2 regions of the Sphingomonas sp. PSPC2-2 genome follow, and region 1 is predicted to be linked to the other one. Evidence: predicted binding sites of a transcription regulator. Region 1 holds the regulator's gene; the other holds the start of a gene.
What was found. The regulator LexA, encoded in region 1, represses DNA repair genes until DNA is damaged. The targets are predictions, from matches to a motif close to GTTCCNCNCTTGTTCT.

Region 1 (4,421 bases):
CCGCCGCGCTGGCTACCGGCGACCAGGGCAGCATCCCGATGGCCGACAATGAGGCGATGCGCCGTTCGGGTCTTGCGCATTTGCTCTCGGTCAGCGGCTTGCACATCACGGCGGCGGTCGGCGCGGTGATGGTGCTGGTGATGCGCCTGCTCGCGCTCAGCCCGTGGCTGGCCTTGCGCTGGCGCTTGCCGCTGATTGCAGCGGGAGCGGGGGCGCTCGCGGCGATCGGCTATACGCTGCTGACCGGGGCCGAAGTGCCGACGATCCGGTCCTGCGTCGCGGCCTTATTCGTGCTGATCGCGCTGGCGCTGGGGCGCGAGGCGCTGACGCTGCGGCTGGTTGCAGCGGGCGCGGTGGTGGTGTTGCTGCTCTATCCCGAGGCGCTGGCGGGGCCGAGCTTCCAGCTGTCCTTCGCCGCGGTCGCCTCGATCATCGCGCTCAACGAGCACCCCGCGGTCCGCGGCTGGTTCGGCCCGCGCGAGCAATCTCGGCTGGCAAAGCTGGCGCGCGAGCTCGCTTCGTTGTTGCTGACGGGCCTTGTCGTGGAACTGGCGCTGCTGCCGATCTCGCTGTTCCACTTTCAGAAAGCCGGGGTGTACGGCGCGGTCGCCAATATCGTGGCGATTCCGCTCACCACCTTCGTGACGATGCCGCTGGAGGCGCTGGCATTGCTCTTTGATTGCATCGGCGCGGGGGCACCGTTCTGGTGGGCGACGGCGCGCTCGCTCGATCTACTGCTGTGGATCGCGCACACCACCGCCGCCATTCCCGGATCGGTCGCGCCGCTGCCCGCCATGCCCGGTGCTGCTTACGCCCTGATGGTGGTGGGTGGCCTGTGGCTGGCGTTATGGCGCACGCGCTGGCGGCGGTTGGGGCTGCTGCCGCTCGCGGTCGGCGCGGTATGGGCGCTGCTGACGCCCGCGCCAGACGTGCTGGTGACGGGCGACGGCCGCCACGTCGCGATCCGCACAGCACGCGGCGATCTGGCGCTGCTGCGCGACCGTACCGGCGATTACACCGCCGACATGCTGGCGGAGAATGGCGGGATTGAGGACCTACCGGTGCTGATGTCCGAACAGCCCGAAGCGCGCTGCAGCCGCGACCTGTGCCTGATGACGCGCCGCGCCGGCGGCCGCGACTGGCGCATCCTCGCGACGCGCAGCGCCTATCTCGTCCCCGCGCCCGATCTGATGGCGGCGTGCGCAGAGGCCGACATCGTCATCAGCGAACGCCGCCTGCCGCGCCGCTGCGCACCGCGCTGGCTACGGCTCGACCGGGCGACGCTGGCCCGCAGCGGGGGAGTGGCGATCGCGCTTGGCACGGCGTCGGTTCGCACGGTGCGCCATGCGGGCGACCGGCATCCGTGGGTGACGATGCCGGTATTGCCGGGGGTACGGCACGGACGCTTTGGTGGGAGTGGGAGAAGGGATCAAGCGATGGCCGGGCGTCGATGACGGGCTTCTCGGTTGCGCGAAGGCGGAGCGCCCGTCGGACGGCAGCATATCTGAAACACCGACCGGTATAGAATTGGCCCGACATCATCCTCCCCGCCCGGCGCGGCCAAATTTTGGTGGGAAGCGGTCGTTCAAACTGCGGCTCACTATGAACTTAACTATGGCGTTCTGCGATGATCCACCCAGAGATAACGGTCGGGATTATCAGCAAAAAGGGCCAGTCGTCCGCACCGTCTACATCGGCGGCTCGCAGCGCCCACTGCCCCACAAAAACCCCGCCAACCCCGATAAAGACGAGTCCACAAATTAATAAGAGGCCCGTCAGATTACAGGGCATGTAGCTCCATAGAACCTTTTTAAACCAAATCTCGCGCTTCAAGTCGTGTTTCCCACCGGACTTGCCCATAGTAGAATGCTTGAAGATGGCTATCTACGCAATTGGCGGAAAGCAGATGGCTTTTTAACGTGCCTGCCCCCTTTCTCTCCTTAGACAAGATTGCTTCTGCGGCGTCTCACTGCGACGGATTGAAGAAGAAATAGTGTTCGATCAGCTTCCCGTCTTTCTCACGGGCAACATCGACACCGGTCACCGTGATTTCACCGGGCGGGCCACCCTTCCACCGCGCCGTTGCGACGCCGTGATGGCCGAGGCCAGGCCCATCGATTTCGAAGCGGAAACCGGGCGGCATATCGGCAAGAACACCTGCCACCACCTCGGATATGGCTTTATGGCCGCTGACTGCGCGGGCCGGCTCGAATATTGTTGCATACGCGTGGTAGATCTCGTCGATTGCAGCGAGCCGGACGACGTCGTCACGCTCGTTCCAGACGCGTTGGATGCTCGCGTGCAACAGATCGACTTCTGGCGCTTCCGACACAATTTCCTCCCGCGTTAATCCGGTTGGCTGTTCATAACATCCCTGGGACGAGACTGTTCAGCCTGTTCAAGCCCTTCCAAAGGAAGGAGAGCTATCGAGCCGCTGATCAGGATCTTGAGCGGTGACCATCGGGCGAAACCCGTCAGAGCTCCCCCTCAATCGTACCGCCGCAAAATCCCCGCCAGCTTGCCCTGCACGCGCACTTGCGCCGGTGCATAACGCTGCGGGTCATACGCCCGGTTGGCGGGGTCGAGCCGGATCATCGCGCCTTCGCGGCGGAAGAATTTGAGGGTGGCTTCGCTTTCCTCGATCAGCGCCACGACGATTTCGCCGTCGCGCGCAACCTCCTGGCGCTTGATCAGTGCATAATCGCCGTCGAGGATCCCGGCCTCGACCATCGAATCCCCGGCGACTTCCAGCGCATAATGCTCGCCATTGCCGAGCAGGGCGGCGGGGACGGCAAGCATCGAGGCGCCTTCGAACGCTTCGATCGGCACACCGGCGGCGATGCGGCCGTGCAGCGGGATCTCGATCACGTCATTGGCGGGCTCCGGCATCGCGCGGAGATTGGCGGCGGGCGCAGCAGTGGTTTTGGTCGGTGTGTTGGTGCCACGCTCGGGCATTTTCAGCACTTCGAGCGCGCGCGCTCGATTGGGCAGGCGGCGGATGAACTGACGTTCCTCGAGCGCGCTGATCAGGCGGTGGACGCCCGATTTGGATTTGAGGTCGAGCGCTTCCTTCATTTCCTCGAACGACGGCGACACCCCGGTCTCATCAAGCCGGTCGTTGATGAAGCAGATCAGCTCATGCTGCTTGCGCGTTAGCATCGCTCGGGCCCTTTCGTCGGAACAGACAACGAACCTATACGGAACGAAAAATCACGCGTCAAGCGCGCGCTTTACGGGAGCGCGAGGATTTCCACCGAGTCGCCGGGCTCGGCGGCTGGCGTATGCGGTGCACGGGCAATCAGGCAATCGGCCTCGGCGAGCGTCCGCAACAACGACGAGTCCTGGCGCTGCGCGACATACACCCGCCCGTCGCGCGTCTCCGCTCGCAGATAATCCTGCCGCACGCCGTTGGCGGGCAACGCCGAACCGAGGATCGCCGTGCGCAAAACCGGCATCGCATCGCGCGCGCCGCTCAGATGCGCGATCAGCGGGCGCAGGAACACCGTCGCGGTGACGAAGGCCGACACCGGGTTGCCGGGCAGGCCCAGCACCGTAGTCCCGCGCAAACGCCCTGCCAGCATGGGCTTGCCGGGCCGCAGCGCGATCCGCCAGAAATCGATCCTCCCGCCTGCCGCCTCCAGTGCGGGACGGATCAGGTCATGGTCGCCGACCGAGGCACCGCCGGTGGTGACGAGAATGTCGGCTTCCACCGCCGCAAAGGCGGCGGCGATGGCATCGAGCCGGTCGGGCAGGATGCCGAGCCGAAGGACGTCGACAGGCAAATCACCAAGCAACGTCGCCAGCATCACGCTGTTGGATTCGGGCAGCGCATCGGGTGGCCCGCTGGCACCCGGCGCAACCAGTTCGTCCCCGCTCGCCACGACCGCGACGCGCAGCCGCCGCGCGACCGTCAATTCGGCGTGTCCGGCGATCGCCGCCAGTGCGACGCGCGCTGCTGTCAGCCGCTCGCCCTTCGCGATGAGCACCTCACCGCTGGCGAAATCGAGCCCCCTGCGGCGGATATTGCCGCCGCGCACCGGGCCATCGCCGGACAGAGTAAGGCTGTCGCCCTCGCGCGCGGCCTCTTCCTGAACGAGCACGCTATCGGCCCCCGGCGGCACGGCGGCACCGGTAAAGATGCGCACCGCTTCGTGCGCGCCGCACGTCCCGGTAAAGGGGCGTCCGGCGGCGCTTTCGCCGATCACGCGCAGCGGCCCCGGCAAATCGTCGAACCGCACCGCAAAGCCGTCCATCGCCGAGAGATCGGCATAGGGCTGGGTCCGCAAGGCGTAGACCTCGCTTGCCAGCCAGCGTCCGGCGGCCGCGGCCAGTGGAAGCGTTTCGCTCGGTACTGCGGCACCAAGCGCGAACAGGCGCGCTTGCGCATCGGACACGGAGATCAGAGGAGAGGCCATCGTCAT
Region 2 (4,421 bases), on a different contig from region 1:
CGCGCTGGGATAGGAGCCCTTCGACAAGCTCAGGGCGAACGGGGTCCGATCCGCTTTAAAGACGCCCGTCACGCATAGGCATAGGGTCCACCCTTGGCGAGCGCCGCCTGATAGGCCGGGCGCGCGTGGATCTTGTCGAGCCACGCGATCGTCGCCGGGCGCGAGGCATCGAGGCCCGCGCGGCTGCGCGCGGCCTCCAGCGGGAAGCTCATCATGATGTCGGCACCCGTGATCGTGTCGCCCGCAAACCATGGACGGCTCGACAGCTCGGCTTCGACATAATCGAGATGGACGTCGATCATCGGTTGGATACGCTTGGCGGCGGTCTTGCCCAGCAGCGGAATGCGGTTGACGACCAGCAGCACGAGCAGCGGCGGCATCATCGACCCTTCGGCATAATGCAGGAACTGGCGATAGCGCAGCACACCATCGCGGTGCGCGGGGGGCCCCAACCGACCATCGCCGCGCTCGACCAGATACTCGACAATCGCGCCCGTTTCGACGATCACATCCCCCAGCTCGGTATCCTCGAGCACCGGCGATTTGCCAAGCGGGTGGATTCGCTTGAGTTCGGGCGGAGCCAGCATCGTCTGCTTGTTCCGCTCATAGCGCTTGATTTCATAGGGGAGCCCGAGTTCCTCGAGCATCCACAGAATCCGCTGCGAGCGCGAGTTTTCGAGATGGTGGACGATCAAGGTCATGAGGACTCTCCGGGTCGGCTTGTTGCCCGCATCCTAGCAGCGATGCGGCACACAAGTCACACGCTACCTTGCGGTGCCCGACGCCGGGGGTCGCCACTCTGCACTCCGGCCATCCCGCCGCCGCAATATGAAAGGCCCGCCATCGCTGGCGGGCCTTCCCGGTCTCTGCGACGGCACCGAGAGCGCTCGATACCGCCATCGTGGTGGGACGCAGCCGTGCACTGCCGCCATCCCCTGCTCCGGCCCGCCGCAGCAGACCGGGGCGAAACTCACATCTCGTCGTCACCTTCATCGGGTTCCGCACCCGCCATCATTTCCTCGGCGACCTTGTCGGTCCGTGCGCGAATCGCCTTTTCCAGACGATCGGACATTTCGACATTTTCCTTGAGGAAGGTCTTGGCGTTCTCACGCCCCTGCCCGATGCGGACGCTGTCATAGCTGAACCACGCGCCCGATTTCTCGACCAGCCCAGCCTTGACGCCCAGATCCAGAATCTCGCCAATCTTGGACACGCCCTGCCCGTACATGATGTCGAATTCGACTTGCTTGAAGGGCGGCGCGACCTTGTTCTTGACGACCTTCACGCGTGTGGTGTTGCCGATGATCTCGTCGCGATCCTTGATCTGGCCGGTGCGACGAATGTCGAGGCGCACCGAGGCGTAGAATTTCAGCGCATTGCCGCCGGTCGTCGTCTCGGGGTTGCCGTACATCACGCCGATCTTCATGCGCAGCTGGTTGATGAAAATCACCATGCAGCGCGAGCGGCTGATCGAGCCCGTCAGTTTGCGCAGCGATTGCGACATCAGTCGCGCCTGCAAACCGACATGGCTGTCGCCCATTTCGCCTTCGATTTCCGCGCGCGGCACCAAGGCTGCGACCGAATCGACCACCAGCACGTCGATCGCGTTGGAGCGCACCAGCGTATCGACGATTTCGAGCGCCTGCTCGCCCGTGTCGGGCTGCGACACGATCAGCTCGTCGATATTGACGCCGAGCTTCTTGGCATAAACCGGGTCGAGCGCATGTTCGGCATCGACGAACGCCGCGGTGCCGCCGCCCTTTTGCGCCTCTGCGATGACATGAAGCGCCAGCGTGGTCTTGCCCGAGCTTTCCGGCCCGTAAATCTCGATCACGCGCCCACGCGGCAAGCCGCCGACGCCGAGCGCGATATCGAGCCCGAGCGAGCCGGTCGAGATCACCTCGACCTGCATCGTCTGTTTCGAGCCCAGCTTCATCGCCGAGCCCTTGCCAAAGGCGCGGTCGATTTGTGCGAGCGCCGCTTCCAGCGCCTTGGCGCGTTCTGCGGTGGCTTTGTCTGCTTGCTTGTCTGAGGCTGCCATTTTGCTGTCGATGACCTTCAACGATACCGCCATTGGTAGCCTCCTGCGCTAGACCGAACGCCGGGTGCGTTCAATGCGTGATGCACCGTGTATCGCGTTTGTTCTTATGGAACAAGAGTAGAACGACAACCTCTTTAAAAAAACCGGCAGGATCACGGCATTCCGCTGCCGCCCGCTGCGCCATAGACTTGTCCGGTGGCGTAGCTGCCGCCACTTTCGGCCAGCAGAACGTAGATCCCGGCAAGCTCGCCCGGTTGCCCCGGGCGACCGAGCGGCGTCTGACCACCAAACTGCTCGAGCTTTTCCATCGTCGCGCCGCCAGACACCTGCAGCGGGGTCCAGATCGGCCCCGGTGCGACGCCGTTCACGCGGATTCCCCGCGACGCCAGTTGTTTGGCTAGGCTGCGAACATAATTGGTGGTTGCTGCCTTGGTTTGCGCGTAATCATACAGATCTTCTGACGGATCGGTTGCCTGCTCCGACGTCGTCCCGATGATCGACGATCCCGGTGCCAGATGCGGCAGCGCCGCCTTGATGAGCCAGAACGGCGCGTAGATATTGGTCTTCATCGTCCGGTCGAATTCCTCGGTGGAAATGTCGAGGATCGAACCGTGGGTTTGTTGTCGGGCGGCATTGCTGACCAGAATGTCGAGCCCACCAAGCGTATCGACTGCGGTCTGGACCAGGGTGGCGCAGAAATCCTCGCTGCACAAATCCCCGGGGATGGCGACTCCGACTCGGCCCGAAGCGCGGATCAGATCGATCACGTCCCGGGCATCCGCCTCCTCTTCCGGCAGATAGTTGATGGCAACGTCGGCTCCTTCGCGCGCGTAAGCGATGGCGGCCGCCCGTCCCATCCCGGAGTCGCCACCGGTAATCAAAGCCTTGCGACCGGCCAGACGACCGGAGCCACGATAGGTCGATTCACCGTGATCGGGCCGGGGCCGCATGTCGCGCGCAAGGCCCGGCCAAGGCTGGCTCTGGCGTTCGAACGGCGGTTTGGGACCAACCTTTTGCGGGTTTGTCAAAGCGGATGGCGAAATGTCTGAGCTGGAAAGTGCCACGATCGGTCTCCGTGCCGGGATTGTGGCAGGAGAAACGGCAGAGCGCCGCGATGGGTCCGCATCAGGCCGGCTTTGTTGGGTTGATCGTGATCAGCCCCCCATCAGCCGCCTGATTAGCCCAATGCCGCCAATGCCTTGGAAACCCCATCCATCGTGAAAGGTTTGGCCAGAGTCGGACGATCGCGATACTCTTCCCCGACGCTATCATGCGACCCGCCGGTCGCGAAAACGAACGGAATGCCCTTCTCCGCGAGCACCGCCGCGATCGGGAAGCTCTTCTCCCCGCCGCGCAAATTGACGTCCAGGATGGCAGCGTCGATGCCACCCGCTTCAATCAACGCCAGCGCGGCCACAACGCTATCCGCCGTGCCGCCATGACGCTTTCCCAAGACATCGAGAAAATCCTCGATCATCATCGCAATCAAGGGTTCGTCCTCGACGATCAAAATGGTCTGTGGCCCGCTCATAATAGGCCCTTAGCCGGGCATGCCGGAATGCGCCAAATCATTTCGCACCCAATACCGCCCGCACCGCTTCAGCAAGCTGTTGTACCGAAAACGGTTTTGCCAGAAAGGCGACGTTGTCGAGATCGATCGACTTGCGAATCGTCTCCTCGGCATAGCCCGACATGAACACGATCGGCAGATCGGGATAGCGCGCGCGCGCTTGCCGCACCATGGTCGGTCCATCCATCAACGGCATCATCACGTCCGATATGAGCAGATCGGGCTTTGGGCCGGATGCCAACAGTTCGAGCGCAGCCTCCCCATGTTCGGCGCACAGCACGGTATAGCCCTGCCGTGTCAGCGCCCGTTCGGCAACGGCCCGCACCATGTCCTCGTCTTCGACCAGCAGGATCGTGCCTGTGCCCCAGAGATCGACCGGCTTCTCGCGCGGCAAAATCCGTGCGGGTGGCGCTTCCGCCAAGGCACCGACGGTGTGGACCGGCAAGTAGATGGTAAATACCGCCCCCGCCTGCCCGCGCGGTCCAGCCTTCACATTATCGGCAAAGATATAGCCACCCGATTGTTTGACGATCCCATAAACGGTGGACAAACCGAGCCCGGTGCCCTTTCCCACCTCCTTGGTCGTAAAAAAGGGCTCGAAGATTTTTGGCAGCACATCGGGCGGGATACCGCCGCCGGTATCGGCCACTTCAAGCACGACATAATCGGCGGCCGGAAGGATATCCGATGCGAGCTTGCGCACTTCGGCGGTGGTGACCGCATAGGTCTGGATCGCCAGCGTGCCGGTGCCGCGCGGATCCTTCGCCATCATCGCATCGCGCGCGTTCACCGCGAGATTGACGACGACCT

Region 2: the regulator LexA is predicted to act here: its motif matches at 2,150-2,165, upstream of recA (recombinase RecA).

What each region holds. Positions count from the first base shown of each region.
Region 1 is NZ_JAFCWU010000002.1:353,821-358,241, forward strand. Features, by position in the region: gene ACP7BY_RS05880 (ComEC/Rec2 family competence protein) at 1-1,454, shown strand, start outside; gene ACP7BY_RS05885 (nuclear transport factor 2 family protein) at 1,967-2,332, opposite strand; gene lexA (transcriptional repressor LexA) at 2,488-3,159, opposite strand; gene ACP7BY_RS05895 (molybdopterin molybdotransferase MoeA) at 3,231-4,415, opposite strand.
Region 2 is NZ_JAFCWU010000001.1:108,450-112,870, forward strand. Features, by position in the region: gene ACP7BY_RS00525 (glutathione S-transferase family protein) at 69-701, opposite strand; gene recA (recombinase RecA) at 971-2,074, opposite strand; gene ACP7BY_RS00535 (SDR family oxidoreductase) at 2,194-3,108, opposite strand; gene ACP7BY_RS00540 (response regulator) at 3,219-3,572, opposite strand; gene ACP7BY_RS00545 (response regulator) at 3,610-4,421, opposite strand, start outside.